Regions from separate parts of the Noviherbaspirillum sp. FW303-A3 genome, predicted to be linked through region 3. Evidence: riboswitches for the same ligand, from Rfam matches in the RefSeq annotation. Region 3 holds a riboswitch; each other region holds the start of a gene.
What was found. Region 3 has a riboswitch for cobalamin ahead of cobT (nicotinate-nucleotide--dimethylbenzimidazole phosphoribosyltransferase). Riboswitches for the same ligand answer to the same signal wherever they lie in the genome.
Positions count from the first base shown of each region.

Region 1 (7,573 bases), 940 kb from region 3:
ATTGATGTTCAGCTCGGTGGTCAGCCTTCCGCCCGCAATCCCGAAGTTGAGCGGCCCCAGCGACAGCAGTCCGTTGTCCATCGTTACATTCGTCTGCAGGTTGTCGATGGGCAGCGCTGCATCGCGGATGATTTTCTTGCCGCTGAACTTGACCTTGACGTCCATCTTGCCCCAGCGGTCGGTCTTGAACGGGGACACGGGGAGGACTTTGCCGGGAGGGATTTTCGCTTCTTCGTCCTCCTTGTTGGCTTCCTCATCGGTGCCGACAAGGGCGCGCAGGTCGGTCAGACGCAACTGGTTGGACACTACTTCGCCGCCCAGGAAGGGGCGCGGCTTGCGGTGCAGGTATTCGAGCGTGCCGCCGATGTCGCTGTCGCCGACCTTGCCCTGGAATTTTTCGTAGCGCACGCGGATGTCGTCCGGCTTGAAGCTGGCGACTACGCGGCCCTCGGTGGAGAATTTCGGTGTTTCCGGCAGCACCAGGCCGCTGATCGGAAACAGGTCGGCCATGCTGGCGCCAAGGATCTTGAGCTTGAGGTCGAGCGCGCTCGGATGTGCCGGGTCGGTGAGCCGCCCGTCGGCGGTGATCGTCGTTTCGCCCACCTTCAGCGTAGCCTCCACCGGATACTGCACGTTCTTTTCCATCAGCGTCAGCAGGCCGCCCGCCTTGCCGCCGCCGCCCACGCGCTCGCCGTTGAAAGTGCCTCCCAGCCTGAAGTTGACCGTGCCGTCATCCGACGTGTCGATCTGCGCGGTGGCATCGGCTTTCTTCGCCGGATCGACGTAGCGCACATTGCCGTTCTTGATGGCAAGACTGTGCAGCGAGAAGGTCCACGCCGACGGCTCGTCCTCTTCCTCCTTCTTGAAGGTCCAGTTGTTCTTGTCGTCCTTGCTCTTCTCCAAAGTCACCGTGCCGCCATCGATGACCAGGGTGCGGATGCTGATGGTCTTCGTGGACAAGGCGAGCGGATTGACCGTGGTGTCGACCTGCCGCACGCGTGCCATCATCGGGCCGGTTCGTGCCCAGTCCGGATTGCCGAGAGTGATGTCCTGGGCGCGGATGTGGGGCCAGGGGACGAAGCGCCGCCAGCCGACCTGCTGCTCCGGCGGTCGCTCCCAGCTGAACGACAGGTCGCCGTTGATGGCGAACGCGCGACCGGTGGCCTCGCTGACCTTGTCGTTGATCCAGGGCTTGAAACGGTTCCAGTCGAGGGACGATGCGATCGCCAGCAGCAATGCCAGCAGGGCGACGATCGACGCAAGCGTGATTCCAGCAATTTTCAGTCCACGTCTCATGACCGTTTGATTGCGGCTGGATATTACAGTTCGATCAATTAATGCAGGACAATGATGCGAGTCGATAGTTGCGTGCAATCAAGGCTGGACGCGGGTATCCGCAGGCAGTATTACTACGATATGGTCAGAGCGGCCGGCTGCGGTTACCTTCTGGCTGATAAAAAATATTGGAGACAGACCATGAGCCTTGCCCATCTTCTCACCCGCCACGCCCGCCAATCGGCAGGTCGGCCCGCGATATTGCATGGAGAGGCGGTGCATGCGACCTACGGCGAATGGGCGTCGCGCAGTGCCGGCCTCGCGCAGCGGTTCCGCGATGCCGGACTCGTGCCGGGCGACCGCGTGCTGTTATTCATGCGCAACCATCCGCGCTATCTCGAAGTGATCTGGGGCGCCTGGTGGGCCGGCCTCGTGGTCGTGCCGGTCAACGCCAAGCTCCATGCCAGGGAAGTGGAATGGATCATCGCCAATGCAGGAGCGCGCTGGGGTTTCGTAACCAAAGATGTCGCACCGGATGCGCTGGCCGGACTGGAGCGCCAGGTGGACATCGAATCGCCTGAGGCGGATATGCTGCTTGCCGCGGCATCGGACCCGATGGCCATCCCGGTTGCCGAACGCGCACAGGACGACACCGCCTGGCTGTTCTACACCAGCGGCACCACCGGCCGGCCCAAAGGCGTGATGATCACCCACCGCAACCTGATGACCATGGGGCTCACGTATTTCGTGGATGTCGATGCGGTATCGCCGGAGGACGCGATCGTCTATGCCGCCCCGATGTCGCATGGCGCGGGCCTGTATGCAATTCCGCATCTCATGGCCGGCGCGCGGCATGTGGTGCCGGCGTCGGGCGGCGTGGACCCCGCAGAGCTGTTTGATCTGGGCAGGGCGGCCGGACCGCTTTCCACCTTCGCCGCGCCGACCATCGTCAAGCGCCTGGTGGACCATGCGGAGCAAACCGGCCTGTCGCCGGAGGGCGCAGCCCGTTCGTTCAAGACCATCGTGTACGGCGGCGCGCCGATGTACGTGGCCGACATCCAGCGGGCGCTGCGCGTGATGGGGCCGCGCTTCGTGCAGATCTACGGGCAGGGCGAAACGCCGATGGTCGCCACCGCACTGTCGCGCCGTCACCTCGCGGATTCCGGCCATCCTCGCTATCTCGAACGAATTGCCTCGGTCGGCATTGCGCAGGCGCCCGTGCAGGTCCGCGTCACTGACGAGAACGGGCGCGACCTGCCCGCAGGAGACGTCGGCGAAGTGCTGGTCAAGGGCGACAGCGTCATGGCCGGCTACTGGCGCAATGACGCCGCGACAGCCGCCGCCATTCGCGATGGCTGGCTGTTTACCGGGGATGTCGGGTGCCTGGATGCGGACGGTTTCCTCACGCTGAAAGACCGCAGCAAGGACCTCATCATCAGCGGGGGCTCCAATATCTATCCGCGCGAAGTGGAGGAGGTGCTGCTGACTTGCCCGGGCGTGGCCGAGGCGGCCGTTGTCGGTGCGCCCGATCCGGAATGGGGCGAGGTGGTGGTGGCCTTTGTTGTTCCGTCCGCCGGCGCGGAAGTCACAGAGGAGTTACTGGACCGGCACTGCCTGGAACAGATCGCGCGCTTCAAGCGGCCGAAACGTTACCTGCTTGTGGGGCAGCTGCCGAAGAACAACTACGGAAAAGTGCTGAAGACGGAGTTGCGCACGCGGCTCTCGGAAAGCATTCAGGGCGCCGCGCAAGCAAATAACCTGGCATGAAGCCGTCGCGAGTTAGGTCGCATGTTCAGAAGGTCGGGCTTTGCAGCCCAACCTGCCATGCCGGAAAGGCTATTTCAGCCCCGGCCCATTATTGCCGCGTACTTCAATGGTCGCCTGCTGTTGGCGCAAGTGATCGATTAGCGTTTCGTCGGCTTTTGGCTTCTGGGCCCACTGATCGAAATACACCAGCTGGTCTATGGGCAGCCTGGGCAACCAACCTGCGCTTTCCAGTTCCGGTTTTTGGTAGAAATGACTGACATAGCCGAGACAGAGGTAGGCGACCGGGGTAATGCTACGGGGGATGCCGAGTGCATCCTGCAAGTCGTCCTGGTTGAAGATGCTCACCCAGCCCACCCCCAGGCCTTCTGCGCGGGCGGCCAGCCATAGATTTTGCACGGCACAGACACTGCTATAGAGATCCATGGTCCGGATATGGGTGCGCCCCACCACAACGGGGCCAGTGCGCTCGCGATCGCAGGTGATGCAAAGGTTGACCGGCGACTCGAGGATGCCTTCGAGCTTGAGGCTGCTGTAGATGTCGCGCTTGTTACCGTCGAACATCTGCGAAGCTTCGTCATTGGCCTTCTTGAATACGTCGTGGACCCTTTGCTTCACCTCCTGCGAGCGGACCAGCAGAAAATTCCAGGGCTGCATGAAGCCCACCGAAGGAGCATGGTGCGCTGCCATCAATACCCGGCTTAAAACCTCGTCGGGAACGGGATCGGGCAAAAATTGCCCACGCACGTCCCGGCGGCTGAAAATGGCCTGATAAACTGCGGCACGGGCCGCATCGGAAAATTGGTGTTCGGTCTGGATGGTCTGGTTTTCCATGGATTCCCCTTCAGGAAAAGTATCGGCTGCCGGGCCTTGCAGCCGCTGTCGATCTTCAGGCCGGTCTTCTGACTCGGATTCATCCGTGCAGAGCGCCTTCCCGACTCGCGCCAGTGGCATTCAGCTCTGCCCGTCCTCCTCACAGCGTTGGGCACGTGGCGGAATCGCACCGCCTTCCCGATTCTCCCTTGCGGGCACCTGAAGAAAATCTGCCGCAGCATATGTCCGCGGCGGGCCGAATGCTATTACACATATGACACGAGGGCAATACGGAGTGGATTTGACCAAGGAATCCAGCCGGCTTGTCCGGCTGGCTGCTTTCAATGCCGCTTGACGGCGTCAGAACTCATCCCATTCATCATTTGTCCCGGTCTTCAGTGCGACCAGCTGGCGGGGTTCCGTACGGCGTTGCGCGGCGACGGCCGTGCTGGAGGTGGTCTTGCGGCCCAGGTGCTTTGCGGGAGCGCGCATCTCCCGGACTGCCGGTTGATCGGACGGGACGCCGCCCGCGACCTTGAACACGCTGACGACACCCGCAAGCGATGCGGATTGTTCGCGCAGGGATTCGGACGCTGCAGCCGCTTCTTCCACCAGCGATGCATTCTGCTGTGTGACTTCATCCATCTGCGAGATGGCCTGGTTGATCTGCTCGATGCCGGCCGTCTGCTCGGTGCTGGCCGCCATGATCTCGCCCATGATGTCCGTCACGCGTTTGACGCTGTCGACAATCTCGGTCATCGTCGTGCCGGCCTGGTCCACCAGCCGCGATCCGGTATCCACCTTCTCGACGGAGTCGTCGATCAGCGCCTTGATTTCCTTGGCGGCCGAGGCGGAACGCTGCGCCAGGTTGCGCACTTCGGCGGCGACTACCGCGAAGCCGCGGCCCTGTTCGCCGGCGCGGGCCGCTTCCACTGCGGCATTCAGCGCAAGGATATTGGTCTGGAAGGCGATGCCGTCGATGACGCCGATGATGTCGACGATCTTCTTTGCCGACTCATTGATCGAACCCATCGTATCGACGACTTGCGAAACGACCGCTCCGCCCTTGCTTGCCACCTCGGAGGCGGACATCGCGAGCTGGTTCGCCTGCTGGGCATTGTCGGCGTTCTGCTTCACCGTGGAGGTCAGCTCTTCCATCGACGAGGCAGTTTCTTCCAGCGAGCTTGCCTGTTCTTCAGTGCGTGAGGAGAGGTCGAGGTTGCCGGTCGCGATCTGGCTGGAGGCCGAGGCGATGGATTCCGTTCCCTTGCGTACTTCCTGGACGATATTGGAGAGGCTGTCGCGCATTGCTTTCATTGCGGACAGCATGCTCGTATTGTCATCCTTGCGCAGAGAAACATTGACTGTCAGGTCGCCGCTTGCGATGCGGTTGGCGATCTCGGTGGCGTAGGCCGGCTCGCCGCCCAATTGCCTGACAAGCCCGCGTGTAATGGTCACCGCAGCAGAAATGCCGGCCACGAGCGCGAGGGCGGACAGCAGGAGCATCCAGAATCGCGCGCTCTCATAGGCTTCGTCGGCGGCCTGGGCGTCCTTCGTGTTGTTTTGCTTCTGGAAGTTGATATTTTCGTCCAGCGCCTCCTGCCATTTCCGGGTAGCCGGCGCAGCGGTCTCCATCAGGAATTGCGTTGCTTCGGCATCCTTGTTCTCTTTCGCCAGTTCAATGACTTTTTGATTGAGCGGGCGTGCGGTCTGCATGGCTGTACTGATACGCGTCCGGAATCCCTTGCCGGTTTCGCTTGCGGGCGTCTTGTCCAGTGCCGCCGCGGCGTCGTCGTATTTCTTGCGCATTTCGACGATCTTGGCGATTTCCGTTTCGATAGTGGCCGCATCCTGAAGCAGGACGACGGTCCGGGTGATGCGCGAAACCACGTGGACGGCCTCCGACATATCCTGCAGGAGTCCCATCTTGTACACGTTGTCGTTGACGATTTCGTCGACGCGATCATCTATCTGCCGCATCCGGAGTATGCCGAGCGCGGCGATAAATGCGAGCATGACGAGCACGATGCCGAAACCGAGGCCGAGGCGGTGGCTGACCTTCATCTTGGAAAGATTCACGATATCTCCCTGTCGAGGTGATTGGAACGCGGTTATCAGGCTGCGTGACGAAGGGCCGTGCCAAGGCCGAGCACTTCGTCATTGACCACTTTGTCGATGTCGAGGAGGATGAGCATCCGTTCCCCGATCGTGGCCAGCCCCTTGAGGTAGTTGCTGTCGAGCGCGGTGCCCATTTCCGGCGCCGGCTTGACATCGTCAGGCGAGAGTGCGACGACATCCGATACGCTGTCGACGACAATGCCGATGACACGTGTGTCGATATTGAGAATGATGACGACCGTGAACTGATCGTACGTGATCGTGCCCACATTGAAGCGGATGCGCATGTCGATGATCGGGACGATGATGCCGCGCAGGTTGATCACCCCCTTGATGAAATCCGGTGCATTGGCGATGGTGGTGACGGCCTCATAGCCGCGAATTTCCTGTACCTTGAGGATGCCGATTGCGTACTCTTCCTTGCCCAGCCTGAACGACAGGACTTCGTTTTCGTTGCTGCTTTGAGTGTCGCTGCTCATGTCTCCTCCTTGTTAATTTGAAACAGCAATGGGACGTTTTACGGTCTGGCGAAATTAGAGGGAACGCAAAAACACGCACGGTTGCCGTGCATTGACAACGAGCGCGTTCAGCAGGTAATTGCCGGTGGAAAAAGGTGATTCCCGAGAGGGAGGGGCGCCGCTGGATTTCCTTTTGCAGCGTTGTACGGATGTGGATGAGGACTCCCGATACGGGATGCCGGTCTTGTATTGCGAAGTACCCTGACGCAGATTCTGACGTCTTGCATGTCTCCGGCTCCCGATTCAATTTCCACGGGAAAATTAAATCGTACGAAGTGGAGGATTGCCTCTCATGTTTATGGTGGAATCCGTGCCAGTTTGCAATTATTTGATCTGGATCAAGTTTTTCGGCTCGGTGAAATCCTGTGACGATTAACGCCGCAATATCAGTGAAGCCTGCACCAGGAAGCAAATTCCTGCGCGGGGAGGGGCTGGCTGAACAGGAAGCCCTGTGCCTGGTCGCATCCGAAATCGCGCAGGAAGTTCATCGACTCTTCCGACTCGATGCCTTCGCCCACCACCTTGAGGTTCAGCGTCCTGCCGAGTGCGATGATGGCTTCGGTGATCGACCGGCTGCGTTTGTCGCTGGCCATGGCGTGGATGAAGGAACGGTCGATCTTCAGTTTGTCCAGGGGGAGGCTGCCGAGGTAGCTGAGACTGGAATAGCCCGTTCCGAAATCGTCGAGGGAGATTCGGATGCCGATGGTCTGGAGCTGGCGGAGTTTGGCCACGGTTTCCGGGATGTTGTCCATCAGGGTGCTTTCCGTGACTTCGATTTGCAGGAAGGAGGGGTTCATGCCGGAGTCCTCGACGGCCTGCATGGTGACCGATGCAAAAGAGGGCTGCCGGAACTGGATCGGTGACACGTTGATGGAAATGGTGATCGGCTGCAGCCCGGCTTCAATCGCATCTCGAGGCGGAGCAGATCGTTTTCCCGATCGTTGATGCCGGGCGAGTAAATCTTGAAGTTGCTGCGGCCCGCCTTCTTCGCGGCGTCGAGCACGGATGTGGAAGGGGTTGCGGCGGTGCCGAGGATTTCCGGCGCGTTTTCCGAAAATGTCAGGCTTCCTGCCGCGATGTCCCAG
Region 1 covers NZ_JBYTAZ010000001.1:5,200,341-5,207,913, forward strand. Annotated here, with positions in the region: gene AC3WOY_RS24855 (AsmA family protein) at 1-1,296, opposite strand, end outside; gene AC3WOY_RS24860 (class I adenylate-forming enzyme family protein) at 1,477-3,042, shown strand; gene bluB (5,6-dimethylbenzimidazole synthase) at 3,112-3,873, opposite strand; cobalamin riboswitch at 3,915-4,090, opposite strand; gene AC3WOY_RS24870 (methyl-accepting chemotaxis protein) at 4,213-5,916, opposite strand; gene AC3WOY_RS24875 (chemotaxis protein CheW) at 5,967-6,449, opposite strand; gene AC3WOY_RS24880 (EAL domain-containing protein) at 6,875-7,354, opposite strand; gene AC3WOY_RS24885 (hypothetical protein) at 7,282-7,573, opposite strand, start outside.
Region 1: linked by a shared signal. The riboswitch ahead of bluB (5,6-dimethylbenzimidazole synthase) and the one ahead of cobT (nicotinate-nucleotide--dimethylbenzimidazole phosphoribosyltransferase) in region 3 are both predicted to bind cobalamin.

Region 2 (7,573 bases), 2.0 Mb from region 3:
GTTGTCGTTCACCGCTTCGCGCCCCCATGCGGCCGTCGGCACCGGCGCCAGCGCGGCACCCAGCGCATCTTTCAGGTCCGGGCGCTGCTCGATCAGGCTGGCGGCAGATGCGGCCAATGCCAGCCGTCCCGCACGGTCGATGAGGTGGATCAGGTTGGGATACAGGTCGCGGAACAGTCCCGAGGTGGTGACGATCACGTCGCGTCGCACGACTCCCTGCTTGAGGCGCACATCCGTGACGATACCGCGCGCGTTCCACACCGGTTCGGCCCCCATCAGCGCGAGCGCGAATGCCACCATCACGCCTTCGTCGCGAACAGCGTCGGACGCCCAGAGGATGACGCCTTCCGATCCCGGCGCCGATTTGTCGCGGGCCACGGCCTTGCCGGCCAGCGATTCTCCCAGCCGGTACCCGACGCGGGTCGGCAGGATGTCGCCATCAACGGCGTGGAAATTGCGGCCGGTCGGCAGTGCCTCCGGCGAGCGCAGCGGGTCATTGCCTTTGCCGGGCGCGATATACCGTCCGTCCAGGCCGGCCAGCAGGCCCAGCATTTCGAGCCGTGGCGAGTCGGCCAGCTTGCGGCTGATCGCCGGATCGTCGATGCCGCCTTTTTTCATGGAATCGAGCATCAGGTCCAGCGATGGCTGGCTCCATTGGCGGCCGAAGATATGCAGGCCGTAGGGCATGAATTTTTCCTGCAGCTTGGTCAGGTAGTGGCCGATTTCGTGGGCCAGCAGATCATCGTCGGCCGCGTCGAAACCGATGCCGCGTACGGCCAGGACATCGGCCATCGAGGCTTCCAGTTCGGCTTTCAGGTTCAGCGCCACGACTTGTTCCCGCATGGTGCGGGCGGCCTGGGCCTTGAGCGATTCGCTGGAGGCGGCTTCGAAGCTTTCGACGACCTGGCGCAAGGCCAGCAATTGGTCATAGAGCGGTGTCGAGGCGAGCGGCGGCGTCAGGTGATCGACGATGACGGCGAGACCGCGCCGCTTGGCCTGGGTGCCTTCGCCGACGCCATCGACAATGTAAGGATAGATGCCGGGCAGATCGGCTGCGATCAGGCTGGGATAGTCGTCCGCTGCCAGTCCGACGGCTTTCCCCGGCAGGAATTCATATGTCGAATGCCGGCCGACATGCACGAGTGCATCGGCCTTGAACCGGTCACGCAGCCAATGATAGAACGCCAGGTACTGGTGCGGCGGCGTGACGCTGGTATTGGCGTGCAACAGTTCCTCGTCAACCTCCCAGCCGCGCGGCGGTTGCGGGCCGATGAAAATGTTGCCGAAGACGATGCCCGGCACCAGCAGCTTTCCGCTGTCGGCCATGATCCTGCCCGGCGGCGCGCCCCAACCCTTGAGGCCTTCAATCCCGTAGCCGGTCAGGCGGCGGACGGTCGCGGCAAGCGCGGCACAGCGGCGCTGCGGATTGTCGGCGAGGCAGGCGAGATAGCCGGTGTCCAGTGCCTCCAGATCGCGGATAGCTTGTTGCCGTTTCGGATGGTCCGCGCCTTCAACCAGATGCCGCAATTCCTTCAGTATGGCGTCGGCCCGTTTGCGGCCCGCGGCACGCTCATTGGCCGCCTCCGCTTCGAGCACCTCGGCATGCAGGCGGCCGAGGGGACCGTCCATCATTTCGCCCTGTACGCGGCGCGGCAGCGTCGCGAACCAGCGGGCGTAATCGGCAGCCGGGACGCTGGCCACAGAGGCACCAAGCTCGCGCAGTGCGCTGCGATCCTCCGGCAGGTTTACGCCGTGCGCCATGATGCGGTCGAGCAGGGCTTCAGGCGAAGCAGGCAACTCGCCTGTCGTGTAACCGGCTGCCTTCAGGGCATGCAGCATGTCGAACAAGGAAGCAGGTACGTCGAGGTTGTCGGCGCCAATGTTCTGGCGGCCAGGCGGATGGTTGTAATAGATGATGGCAATACGCTTGTCGCGATTTGCCTTGCCGCGCAGCGTCAGCCAGCGATGGACACGCGCCGAGAGGAGGTTGATTTCCGCATCCAGTGCGACGGGCGGGCGTGTCTCGATGCCCGTCACGCGATCCAGCCGGCTTCTGCCGAGCGCCGAGACGACGACGGGCTGGCCGATACCCTGCAATTCAGGCAGGGCAACACGATACTGAACGGAGTCGGCAGGCAGTCCGTCCGGCGACAGACGCCACTGGGTTGCGTTGCGTTCAGTCAGACGGATGGCCTTGAAAACGGGTACATCGAGTTTCTTGAAGGCGTCGATCACCGCTTCCCGCCCTTCGGCGGCGCCTACGACGAAGTCCTGCAATACGATCAGCGCAGCGGGCCGTGCCGGTGCAATCAGCTCGGGCAAGCGTTCCAGCACATCGCGCGATGCCGTTCCCCAACGGGTCAGGATCTGCACGCACGGCAGGCCGCGCTGTTCGATGCGTTGGCAGAGCGCAGCGGGCGTGCCGGCATCCATGTTGGCGAGGTCCAAGACCACGACGCTGTGCATCGGGCCTAATCCAAGGGATGCCCCTGCGCTCCTCGCCGATGTGTCACTGAACTCTTTGCCGCCGACGCGCATGCGCAACGCCGGCTCCGGCTTCGGGACCGGCAACGACTGCCGCGGGTCGAGCAGATGAGCAAACAGCGCCGCCATGTTTTCGCTGCCCCAGGCCTGCCAAACTTGGCGGGCGGCCAGCCACCGGCGGGCTGTCGGGTGGGCGCCGGCTGCATGCAAGGCCGATACGGGCGGGTTTTCCTGTGCCAGCTGGAACAATGTATCGGCGGGGAAGTTGCCCAGGCTTCCGGAGCGATCCGCACCGAGGTTGCGGCTCATCAGGTTCAAGCTGGATTCCCCATTCATGGCGAGCACGGCAGTGTGCGGGCGTGCATGGCGCTCCAGGGCATCCTTCAGACGACGCGCCGGGTCGCCGAAAACAGCGGCCGCGAGCACGCTGTCAGCCTGTCCTATCCATTGGCCGAGCTGCCTGTCGCTCGCGGCCATCAGTTGCGCTGGCGTGCGCAGCACGATGCGATCATCGGGGTGACTTGCGAGGTGACGGTGTGCGGCTTCGATGGCGTTTGGCGCCGCACGTTCGGTTACCACTCCGAACAAGGTTGCGGCCCAGCTCTGCGCGCCTGCGGCAAGAAGGATGGCGCAGACCAGATAGCGGGCGAAATGAAAGTCGGTTGAGCGGGCCGGCATATTCTTCTGACGGTGTACTGAAAGGCACCAGGCCAGGAGAAAAAAGCTCACGCGAGCCTGCCGGACGGCAGACATCAATGAAACCTTTCCCATCACCCCGGGGATTGGTGCGGCTATGCTTCAGGCCGGTCTTCTGGCTCGCCTTCATCCTTCCCCGACCTTCCCATGCCAATGCACAGTGGTGTTTTCGGAGTCGTCAGGCTTACAGCAGCGGGGGCTGCGCCGGAATGCCTGATCGCTCAGAGTCACCGGCTTCCCGTTTCACTCGCTCGCAAACAAGGAGCAAGTCACCTAAAGTGACGGCAGTATAACGCAACATTACGCGATGCCCGCGCAGGGTGTGGAGACGTGGACAGGATCAGCAATACCCCCTCGTTCACCCGCTGCCGCGTCAGGTCATGCGGTAATCGCGAATGACATCCTGATCCGGCTCAATGCCAAGCCCGGGCCCCTGCGGCACCTCGATGGCGCCGCGCTTGGGGATGATGGCGTCGCCGTACAGCTGCGCCTCCAGGTCGAAGTAGCGCCACTCGACCAGCGCATTGGGACCGCCCAGTGCGGCGCTCGCATGCACGCTGGCGAGCAGTCCGGGACCGTCATAGAACGTGTGCACCATGACGGTCGTGTTGTGTGCGCTGGCCAATGCGAATACCTTGCGCAATTCGGTGATGCCGCCCATCTTTGCCGGACTCGGCTGCACGAAATCGACGGCCTCCGCTTGCAGCAGGTGCTGGAATTCCATCAGGGTCGATGCATTCTCGCCGGCAGCAACAGGAATGCCGCCTTCGCGGCGCACGCGTGCAAGGCCGGCGACATTTTCGGGAGGCCATACCGGCTCTTCGAGCCAGCGCAAGTGATAGGGCCGCAGTCTGCCGGCCATATCGAGCGCTTCCCGCACCGTCCACGGACAGTTCACGTCGAGGGTGATCTCGATATCGTCCCCGGCTGCCTGGCGCGCGGCGTCGACGCAGCCAATCGCCACTTCATGCAGCTTGAGATACCGGTAGCCATCGTTCAATGCGCGACGGACATTTTCCCGCACCAGTTCGGGGTCCGAGTAGCGGATCAGGCTGGCATAGCAGGGCAGGCTGTCCGTGTCGCTGCCGCCGAGCAGCTGATGCACGGATTGGCCAGCGATCTTGCCTGCCAAATCCCATAGCGCAATATCCAGCGCGGACAAACCGAACATGATGGCGCCGCTGCGCCCGAAGATGTGCAGCGTCACCTGAAGCTCATGCATGAGCTTCTCAATCAGCGAGCAATCGCGGCCGATGCAAAGCGGCGCGATGATCCGGTCAACTGCGGCCTTCACCGCCGGGACTGCAGTGAAGCCGAAACTTTCTCCCCAGCCGACCAGCCCCTGCTCCGTGGTGACTTTCACGACCAGGGAATCGACCGTTTTCAGGTCCTTGCCGCCCCAGGCGCCGGTATCCGACCGGCCTCCTGCGGTAAACGGGATACGCAACGGAATGGCTTCGATTGTGGCGATCTTCGTGCTGGCGGCTGTGCTCATGGAAGCCCCTATTCCAGTACAGCATGATTGAAACGCGTGCTGACCCGTCGCGCGCGATTTTCAGTGTATACGCGCACCTGGAAATTACAAAAACAGCATTGATCAGACGGAACAAGCGGCATAGTTTCCATGCATCAACCAATTGATGCGCCGTATTTCTTGACCTGGATCACCCTTTTTCAAACATGTTCCAGCAGGTACCCGATTGGCGCGAAGGCACCCCATATTCATGGGATGAATGAAGTGTGCGCCGATGCTTTAATGCCCCAAAAATGACATCCGTCCCCTACCGTGCAAGATCTTCACTCCTCATCCCTCCGGCCGATCATTGCCTGGTCCGACATCCTGCTCGTCGGCCACGCGCAGATCGACGCCGACCACCGACGCATGTTCGAGATTGCGGACCGGCTCCATGCCGGCATTCGGGAAGCACGCAAAGACTTGCTGGTGCGTGAGGTGATGGTGGAATTGATGGACTATACCCTGACGCATTTCGCGCGCGAGGAAGCCTTGATGAAAGCAGCGAGGTTTCCCGGACTGGAGGATCACCGGTTCGAGCATGAGCTCATTTCGTACCGTCTTCGCAACCTGCAGCGTGAGGCTTACAGCGGACGCGAAGGTCTTGCCGGCGAACTTGAAGTCTTCCTCGACCGGTGGCTGGCCCGTCACATCCTGACGTCCGATGCACAGGTCGCGATCGCATTGCGCGAAGTGCCGGCGACGCAGCATCCGTCGCCGGCTATTCCGAAGTGTCCGCGGCACTGACCGTCATGGGTGCGGCCGCCATCATCATCAGGATCGTCAGGAAGTAATCCGGGACGGTTTCATCATCGCCGCCCCGGGCGGCTGTCAGCGCCGCAAACGCAGGGCAGTCTTGCTTTTCCCCGGCAATGCAGGATAGGCGCGCGCCGGTTCCGCCGCCGGAAGCGCGAGCATCGGCGCATTCTGGCGCAGCCCGTCATCGCTCACGTGGAACACCGATACGGCCTGTACCAGTTCCTCGGCTTCCTTCTTCAGGTTCTCGGCGGCGGCCGCCATTTCCTCGACCAGCGCCGCGTTCTGCTGCGTGACCTCGTCCATCTGCGAGATCGCCTCGCCCACCTGCGACACGCCGATGCTCTGCTCGTTGCTGGCCGCGCTGATCTCGCTCATGATGTCCGTCACGCGGCGAATGCTCGCCACGATTTCCTGCATCGTGCTGCCGGCCTGGTCCACCAGTACCGTGCCCTGCTCCACGCGCTCCACGCTGGCGCCGATCAGCGTCTTGATCTCGCGGGCCGCCTGCGCCGAACGCTGCGCCAGCGAGCGCACTTCCGCCGCCACCACCGCGAAGCCGCGCCCTTGTTCGCCGGCCCGCGCCGCTTCCACCGCCGCATTGAGCGCGAGGATGTTGGTCTGGAACGCAATGCCGTCGATCACGCCGATGATTTCCGAAATCTTGTGCGAGGCTTCGTTGATGCCCTTCATCGTCGATACCACTTCGTCGACGATGCCGCCGCCCTTGACCGCGATCGCGCTCGCGTCCTGCGCGAGCTGGTTGGCTTCGCGCGCACTGTCGGCGTTCTGCTTCACCTGCGAGCCCAGCTCTTCCATCGACGCCGCCGTTTCCTCCAGCGAGCTGGCCTGCTGTTCGGTGCGCGCCGACAGGTCGTTGTTGCCCTGCGCGATCTCGGCGCTGGCCGTGGCCACGCCTTCGGCATTGCGACGCACGTTGCTGACCACATTCGACAGGCTGTCCTGCATCACATTGAGCTGCGCCATCAGGCTGTGTTGATCACCCCGCTGCAGTTCGATGCGCATGGCGAGGTCGCCCTGTGCCACGCGTTGCGCCACGGCGGCGGCTTCCGACGGTTCCGCGCCGAGCTGCCTGAGCGAGCGCCGCACGATGGCGCCGATGACGAAGAACAGCGCCACCTGCAACACGCCCTGCCCGATCCACAGCAGGATGTTGAAGCGGCGGATCGCCGCCAGGTCGTCCTTGATATCGAGCGTCACGCTGGCCGCGCCGAGGACGGCGCCTTCATCCACCGCATGGCAGTCCAGGCACTTGCTGCTCCTGAACTCCTTCATGGCAATGAAGGGCAAGACGGCGCGCAGCGAGGCCTCGCTTCCACTGTCGGTCATCTTGAAAGCCGGTTTGCCTGTCGCCAGCACGGACTTGTCCAGGTCATCGACCGGCTCCTGCTCAGGCAGGCCGGGACCGAATTCGTCGTTGGTCCCCTTGCCGCGCACGATGCGCAGTTCCTTGATGCCGTCCGAGATGCCGATCTGCTTGATGAAGCGCGCCTTGGCCTTGGCATCGCTGATGACATCCTTGCCGGCCACGGTGACGTCCATCAGCGTGTTCAGACCGTTGATGGCGCCGTCGGCCACCGCCGTCGTCCGCTCTTTCGCCGCGATCAGTTCGCGCTGCTCGAACTGGTTCGACACCCAGTGCTGCACACCGATGAGGACAACCAGCAGGAAACCCTGGATGAGAATTTGCAGTTTGCGTTGCAGGCCAAGCCGACTCCACCAATCAGACATGCTCTTTCTTCCTTTGCAATTCGGTGACCGGCTCGCCATGCGGTCTTCCGCGCGCGCCGCAAACAATTTCAAACCACGCATTCAAGCCTAAAGAACACGTTCATCAGCGGCAATGGGGCGGCTTGATTCACGTCAATCCGCCGCGCAAATACCCGGCGGTTTGTCTCAGCCGTTCAGCCTGAACACCGCCACCGCCTGCACCAGCTCTTCGGCTTCCTTCTTCAGGTTCTCGGCGGCGGCCGCCATTTCCTCGACCAGCGCCGCGTTCTGCTGCGTGACCTCGTCCATCTGCGAGATCGCCTCGCCCACCTGCGACACGCCGATGCTCTGCTCGTTGCTGGCCGCGCTGATCTCGCTCATGATGTCCGTCAC
Region 2 covers NZ_JBYTAZ010000001.1:2,293,266-2,300,838, forward strand. Annotated here, with positions in the region: gene AC3WOY_RS11250 (cobaltochelatase subunit CobN) at 1-3,162, opposite strand, end outside; cobalamin riboswitch at 3,269-3,472, opposite strand; gene AC3WOY_RS11255 (mandelate racemase/muconate lactonizing enzyme family protein) at 3,554-4,675, opposite strand; gene AC3WOY_RS11260 (bacteriohemerythrin) at 4,967-5,440, shown strand; gene AC3WOY_RS11265 (methyl-accepting chemotaxis protein) at 5,525-7,201, opposite strand; gene AC3WOY_RS11270 (methyl-accepting chemotaxis protein) at 7,367-7,573, opposite strand, start outside.
Region 2: linked by a shared signal. The riboswitch ahead of AC3WOY_RS11250 (cobaltochelatase subunit CobN) and the one ahead of cobT (nicotinate-nucleotide--dimethylbenzimidazole phosphoribosyltransferase) in region 3 are both predicted to bind cobalamin.

Region 3 (7,573 bases):
CGGCGACGGCGAATTCGGCATTGGACATGCGCTGTGCCAGCGGCTTGGATTTCCCTTCCTGCTTGACGTAATCCAGCTTCCAGATCAGCACCGTCGATGCAAGGCGGGAGAGCGGATGCGCAAGCAGCAGCGACGCAATGGCGGCCTTCGCCGGCAATCCTGACAAGGTTACGCATTTGACCGCAAGCAGCAGGCCGATGCCGATCGCACCGTATGCACCGATGCGCGAATCGGTCATGATTTCGAGGACGCGCTGTTTCGTGACGCCGCCGCCCAAGCCATCGCAGGTGTCGGCAAAGCCGTCCTCGTGAAATGCGCCGGTGAGATAGATGCCGGCCGCCATGGACACCAGGACTGCAACCACCGGCGGCCACACCATCTGCGCCAGCGCGTACATCGCAGATGCGACCACACCCACCACTACGCCTACCGCCGGAAAATAGCGGCTCGCCTGATGCAGCCAGTCCGCCTCGAACCCGACCCAGCGCGGGATCGGCAGGCGCGTGAAAAACTGCAGCGCAATAAAGAACAGGCGCACCTGGTGAACGGCGCGCCCGACGGCTGGCGTGGACGATTGCATCGCCTTACTTGTCCGCCGAACTGACCTGCGCGGACTCGAAGGTCGCCATTTCGCGCAGGAAGTTGACCGCGGCATGGAGCAGCGGTATCGCCAGCGCGCATCCGCTGCCTTCGCCGAGGCGCAGCCCGAGCTGGAGCAGCGGACGGACGCCGAAATGCTCCAGCATGTGCCGGTGGCCGCGTTCGTCGGAACAATGCGAAAACACGCAATAGTCGAGGATCGCGGGTTGCAGGCGCGCGGCAACCAGCAAGGCGCTGGTCACGATGAAGCCGTCGATCATCAGTACCATGCGGCGTTCCGCTGCGCCCAGCATGGCGCCCGCCATCATCGCGATTTCAAAGCCGCCGAACGTGGCAAGGATATCCATCGGCTCGTTGACGACGGCATACCGCGCCACTGCCTGCTCGATGACACGCCGCTTGTGTTCGACGCCGTCCTGCGAAAGCCCGGCGCCGGCGCCGACGCATCCGGCGACGGGCACGCCGGTCAGCTTGTGCATCAAGGCGGCTGCCGCGCTTGTATTCCCGATGCCCATTTCGCCGAAGCCCACGACATTGCCCTGCAGTGTCGCCGCCAAGGCATGGCCATGGCGCAGCGCCATCGCACACTGGTCCGCGGTCATGGCCGGTTCGACGCGGAAATTGCGCGTCCCGTTGGCCACCTTCCTGTCGATCAATCCGTCACGAAAACCGAAGTCGTGGTTGACCCCGGCGTCGATCACATGCAGCGCACAGCCGTTCTGGCGTGCGAAGACGTTGATCGCCGCCCCCTCCGCAAGGAAATTTTCCACCATCTGCCAGGTGACGCTTTGCGGATACGGGGATACGTTTTCCGCCACGATGCCGTGGTCGCCGGCGAATACCAGGATGGCGGGGCTTTCGATGCGCGGCTCGGCGGTGCGCTGGATGAGCCCGACTTGTTTCGCGAGCTGTTCGAGCATGCCGAGGCTGCCCAGCGGCTTGGTCTTGTTATTGATGGCGGCGTCGAGCGCCGAGGACAGCGCCGGATCGGCCGTAGTCTCGATATGAGGAATATGCATGGTCGTGCCACGGCGTGCGTGGCCAGGAAAAGTGATTGGGGCCGCGGCAAACCCCGTCCGCGGTGACGCCGCTCCCGGCTGGCGAAGCAGCAGGGAACCATTCCGGCCGGTATCCGGGCTGGCAAGTCGGACCGGTCGGCCTTCCCATGCATAGAGGGTGCTATGAACTAGGAAAGGGGGCGCGTTCGGTCGAGAAGGGATGCAGTGCTAGGCGCGACGCTTGCTCAGACTTGGCGTCTGAGCAAGCGTCGCAACACCGCAATGCGTCCCTTCTCGACCGAACCCGAAGGGCAGTCCCGAGAACCGGCCGAATGCGGTGTTGCGGCTCCTTGCCGTAGCACCGCTACGACGCGTCGCCGCGCCTAGCATTCGGCCGGCTCTCGGGGCTGCGCGCCCCCTTTCCTAGTTCATAGCACCCTCTAATACACAGTGGCGTGGAGTGACCGGCCGCCGCACAGGGGCGACGCTTGCTTACCGTTGCGGGGGCAGCACACGTTAGCCTGCAGAAGGCCCCGTGTTTCCCGTTTAACTGCGCGCATGGAAATGCGCGCGGGCACCAGAACGCGGAAAGTGTATGCTCGCGGCATGACCGAGTCAATTCGGCAAAAGTCCTACGGCAAATGTTTCCTGAGCGGCCAGCTGCAAGTAAACTGTGCAACCTCCTTTCCAGCAGAACAAGTCACCAACCATGAAAAACAAGGCCGAATACTATAGCCAGCAATACAACGCACGCGCCATGATCCCGGATCATCCGTATATCTTCACCCGCTGGCTGAAGGATTCCGCCCAGGCTCGGCGCACGCATGCCGCGCTGTTCGACCTGGCTTACGGCGAAGCGGGCGGCGAAAGGCTGGACTTCTTCCCGACCTACCGCAGCGATGCACCGCTGCTGGTCTTCATCCATGGCGGATGGTGGCGCTCGCTGGACAAGTCCGACTTCTCGTTCATCGCCCCTGCCTATACCCGCGCCGGGATCAACGTCGCGATGACGAATTACACCCTGGCGCCCGAAGCATCGATTGCGGAGATCGTCCTGCAGCAACTGCGCGCGCTCGCCTGGCTGTATCGCAACGCGGAAAAATACGATTTCGATCCGAAGCGCATCGTGGTTGCCGGTCATTCTGCCGGCGCCCACCTGGCAGCCATGATGATGTCCGCGATATGGCCGGTCTTCGGCGCCGACCTCCCGTCGGACCTGGTGAAAGGCGGCGTCCTCCTTTCCGGCGTCTACGACCTGGAACCGGTGCGCCATGCTGACTTCGTCAACGTCGACCTGAAGCTCGGCGAGGAGGATATTGCCCCGTTGTCGCCGTATCGCATGCCGCAGTCGCACCCGGCGCCGTTCATCACCGCATTCGGCGGACAGGAATCGGAAGAATTCCGCCGCCAGACGGGGCTGATTGCGGACGCATGGAAGCCGAAGCATGTTATCGATGTTGCACTACCGGACGCGAACCACCTGACGATTTGCGACGCCTTCGGCACGCCCGGGCATGCGCTGCACCAGGAAACGGTTAAATTGGTTGACGCCACCGCCTAAGTGCAACACTTCGGAAAACCGCACTTTGACCGTATCGCGCATGGCATTATGATGTCCAAGTTGCGCGCAAGAAAACCGTGACTGATAATCGAGGCCATGACAGGACACCCCTGCCCGGGCTTGCCTGTCCGATTTTGCGCATTTGTAAGACAAAAGCCGACACCACTCACAGGAAAGCATCACCATGACCGACGCAGCAGACGACGATCTCGAAGCACTGTTTGAAGAAGTAGCAGCTCACCGCGCCGAAACAGTCGCCGCTCCTGCCGCCCAACCGGCCGCAAGCCAGGCCGAGGCTGAATCCGTTGCTGTCGCGGAATCCGGCGAAGGTGAAGCGGCCGGCGACGCCGAATTCGTGGACCAGTCCGGCAAGCCGATGTACGAACGCCTCGGCGGCATCGTCCGTATGCTGCACGACTCCCTGCGCGAACTCGGCTATGACCGCTCGCTGTCCGACGTCGCCAGCCAGATCAGCGATGCGCAGGGCCGCCTGAACCATGTCGCCAGCCTGACGGAACAGGCGGCCAACAAGGTGCTCAACGCGGTCGATACCTGCATGCCCGAACAGGAAACCCTGGGCAAGAAGGCGCACGAAATGGAAAACCGCTGGGCGCAACTGTTCGACGGCAAGCTCAGCATCGACGAGTTCAAGACGCTGGCAGGCGACTCGAAGCAGTTTGCCGCCGTCGTCATGGAAGCGACCGAGGCGGAGAAAGCCCGCCTGCTGGACATCATGATGGCCCAGGATTTCCAGGACATCACCGGCCAGCTGATCAAGAAAATCGTCAATATCACCAACCGCGTGGAGAACGAACTCGCGCAGCTCCTGCGCGATAACGCTCCGCCGGAAATCAAGGCGGCGATCGCCGAAAACAAGCCCGTTGAACTGATGCAGGGTCCGTCCGCGCCGGGAGCCGCCATGGCACAGGACGACGTGGACAGCCTGCTTGCCGACCTGGGGTTCTGATGGACGACATGCTCAAGGAATTCGTCGTTGAGGCGCTCGACCTGGCGACGAACGTGGAAGAGCACCTGCTCTCTCTGGAGCGTTACCCGAACGACAGCGACACGCTCAACGCGCTGTTCCGGTCCTTCCACACCATCAAGGGTGGCGCAGGCTTCATGAACCTGCCGGCGATCGTGTCGGCCTGCCACCTGACCGAAAACCTGTTCGACGCACTGCGCACCGGCAAGGTGCCTGTCACGCCGGCTGCGATCGAAGCCGGCCTGCAGGCAAGCGGTTTTGTCGGCGACCAGTTGAAGCAGCTGGCCAACGGCGCAGCCCCCGACAGCCTGCAGGCAATGCCCGCCTCGCTGGAGGCGCTGGTGGCCCAGGCGATCGAAGGCAATGCTGCAGCGCCTGTCGCGCCGGCGGCGCCCGCCAAAGCCGAGGCCGCACCTGCTCCCGCTGCCGCCGAAAGCACCGTCGGGGCCGACGGCCTGGACTGGGAAGCGCTCTACCGCGCCGTGGTACCGGCGGGCACGCTTCCCGACAGGCCCGCCGAGGCGGCACCTGCGGCTCAGGCAGCGCCTGCCGCACCGGCCAGCGTCACGCCGATCGCCAAGCCGGCCGCTGATGAAGGCGCGCGCGCGGTTCCGACGCAGGTCAAGGAAGACACCATCCGTATCGATGCGGTCAAGCTGGACGCACTGCTCGAAGTCGCCGGCGAATCCGTACAGGCCGCCAACCAGGCCGCGGTACTTCTCGAAAAGCTCGCGCAATTCAAGTTCGAAGGACAGGCTGCCGCACTGATGTCGACGCTGCAGGAAACGCTGAGCCGCGCATCGCGCTACTCCACCGAACTCCAGCGCGCGACCCTGTCCACCCGCATGCAGCCTGTCGGCCGCCTGTTCCAGAAATTTCCCCGCCTGGTACGCGAACTGGCAAGAGACCTCGGCAAGGACGTCGACCTGATCATCGAAGGTGCGGAAACCGAAGTGGACCGCGTGGTCGTCGACAGCCTGTACGATCCGCTGGTGCACATGCTGCGCAACTCGCTCGACCACGGCATCGAAACGCCGGAAGAGCGCGCGAGCACCGACAAGCCCGCCAAGTCGAACATCCTGCTCAAGGCATGGCAGGAAGGCAGCAGCGTCATGATCCTGGTATCCGACGATGGCAAGGGCATGGATCCGAACAAGCTGCGCAGCAAGGCGATTGCCAAGGGCCTGATCAGCGAAAACGCTGCACAGAGCAAGGAAGAGGCGCTGCAGCTGATCTTCCTGCCCGGTTTTTCGACCAAGGAAGTGGCTTCCAGCGTATCGGGCCGCGGCGTCGGCATGGACGTGGTAAAGACCGCGGTCGAAAAGCACCGCGGCGCGATCCGCATCGAATCCGACATGGGCAAAGGCACGGTGTTCACCATCCGCCTGCCGATCGAACTGTCGATCGTGCCGACGATGCTGGTGCGCACCGCCGGCGCAGCGTTGGCCCTGCCGATGGCCGTTGTGGAGCGCGTGGTGGAATTGCCGGAAGAGTTCGAGTCGGTCGGAGGCTCCCCCGTCCTGCGCGACCAGGGCAGGCCGCTTGCCGTGCGCTCCCTGGGCGGCATCCTCGGGTATGAACCCACGAAGGAAAAGGTCGGTATCGTGGTCGCTGCCCCGCAGCCGTACATCGTCGCGGTGGAGGCCGTCGACGGCACGGCCGACCTGGTGATCAAGCCGCTGACCGCCCTGTCCGTTCCCGGCGTCAACGGCACCGCCCGCTCCGCCGAAGGCGAACTGGTGCTGGTGATCAGTCTCGCCTTCCTGCTCGACGGCTGCAAGACGACGACTACGTCGCTCCTCGCCGCCTGACAAAAAATCCCGGATGCCTTCGCATCCGGGATGCTTACCTTCCCCCTCCCCTTACCCCGGCAAGCGCCGCGCCGCGTCGAAGTCCTCGCGCAAGGGCGCCGTGTCGTAGATGATCGTCAGGCTGGTAAAGCGCGACCGGTCGGCATTGAGCGCGAACACGTCAACGCAGTCGAACTCGACCACACGCCCGCTCTTGAGCGTCCACCGGTAATGGAACTGCAGCGCAACCGGCCCCGACGCCGATTCGAACAGGTTGACGAAGGTGGTTTCCGAGCGGTTGGTATCGCCGAACAATCCGGCATAGAACGGCGCGACCGGCATCCTGCCGTAGAGCGGCGAAAGGACGTACGCATCCGGCTCGAACAATGCAAGCACGCGGTCGATGCTGCCTTCGTTCAAGGCGGCGAGGTATTGCTCGCAAAGTTCTTTCGGCGTCATGGTCATCTATTTCCTTGCAAGCCGCTCAGCCTTTTCCTTCGTCCACGCATCCAGTTTTTCATGGATGCCCTTTTGCTCCTCGACCATCTGCGTGGCGGGCGCGAGCTGCGCGCACAGTTCGAGGCGAATGCCGTTGGGATCGAAGAAATAGATCGAATTGAAGATGCGATGGTCGGTGACGCCGAGCACTTCGATACCGTTCGCCTCGAGACGCGTCTTCATCGCCTCCAGCTGCTCCACGGTATCCACGCGCAAGGCAATGTGGTTGACCCACGCGGGCGTATTCGCGGAAGGCGCCGGCGCGGTATCGTCGCCGAGGTCGAAAAACGCCATGCAGGAACCGTCGGTCATGCGGAAGAAGATGTGCACGTACGGACAGTATTCACCGGTCGAAGGCACGATGTCCTTGCGAATGTAGTGGAACAGCGGCAGCCCGAGAATATCCTCGTAGAAATGCCGGGTCTCCTCCGCATCGCGGCAACGGTAGGCGAAGTGATGCAGCCCGTGGATCGGCACGGCGGCGGGAATGGCGGCGGCCTGGCCGACCTGAGTGGCAGCGAGTATGCTCATGGCAGCTCCTTGACTGAGTTTCAACGCGCTTTTGGCGGCGTGTACTGCGCGACCTGCTGGTTGATCGCGCCAAAAATCGATTTACCGTTGGTGTCCAGCATCTCGATCTTGATGGTGTCGCCGAATTTCATGAACGGCGTTTTCGCTTCGCCGTCCGCAATCATTTCCAGCGCCCGTTTTTCGGCAACGCAGGTATAGCCCTTGGACGCGTCCTTGTTCGACACCGTGCCGGAGCCGATGATCGATCCCGCACGCGCGCCGCGCGTCTTCGTCAGGTGGGCAATCAGTTGCGGGAAGCTGAACACCATGTCGACGCCCGCATTCGGCTGCCCGACCAGGGCGCCGTTCCAAGTGGCTCGCAGCGGCAGATGGACCTTGCCGTCCTGCCAGGCGTCGCCGAGTTCGTCCGGCGTGACCGCGACTGGAGAAAAGCTGGAAGCCGGTTTCGACTGAAAGAAACCAAAGCCCTTTGCCAGCTCAGCAGGAATCAGGTTGCGCAATGAGACGTCGTTGACCAGCATCAGCAGTTTGATGTGGGATGCAGCGCTCGCTGCTGCCGTTCCCATCGGCACGTCGTCGGTAATCACGGCGACTTCGCCCTCGAAATCGA
Region 3 covers NZ_JBYTAZ010000001.1:4,263,108-4,270,680, reverse strand. Annotated here, with positions in the region: gene AC3WOY_RS20505 (adenosylcobinamide-GDP ribazoletransferase) at 1-580, opposite strand, end outside; gene cobT (nicotinate-nucleotide--dimethylbenzimidazole phosphoribosyltransferase) at 585-1,619, opposite strand; cobalamin riboswitch at 1,974-2,195, opposite strand; gene AC3WOY_RS20495 (alpha/beta hydrolase) at 2,308-3,159, shown strand; gene AC3WOY_RS20490 (protein phosphatase CheZ) at 3,344-4,126, shown strand; gene AC3WOY_RS20485 (chemotaxis protein CheA) at 4,126-5,955, shown strand; gene AC3WOY_RS20480 (nuclear transport factor 2 family protein) at 6,007-6,393, opposite strand; gene AC3WOY_RS20475 (VOC family protein) at 6,400-6,963, opposite strand; gene AC3WOY_RS20470 (fumarylacetoacetate hydrolase family protein) at 6,984-7,573, opposite strand, start outside.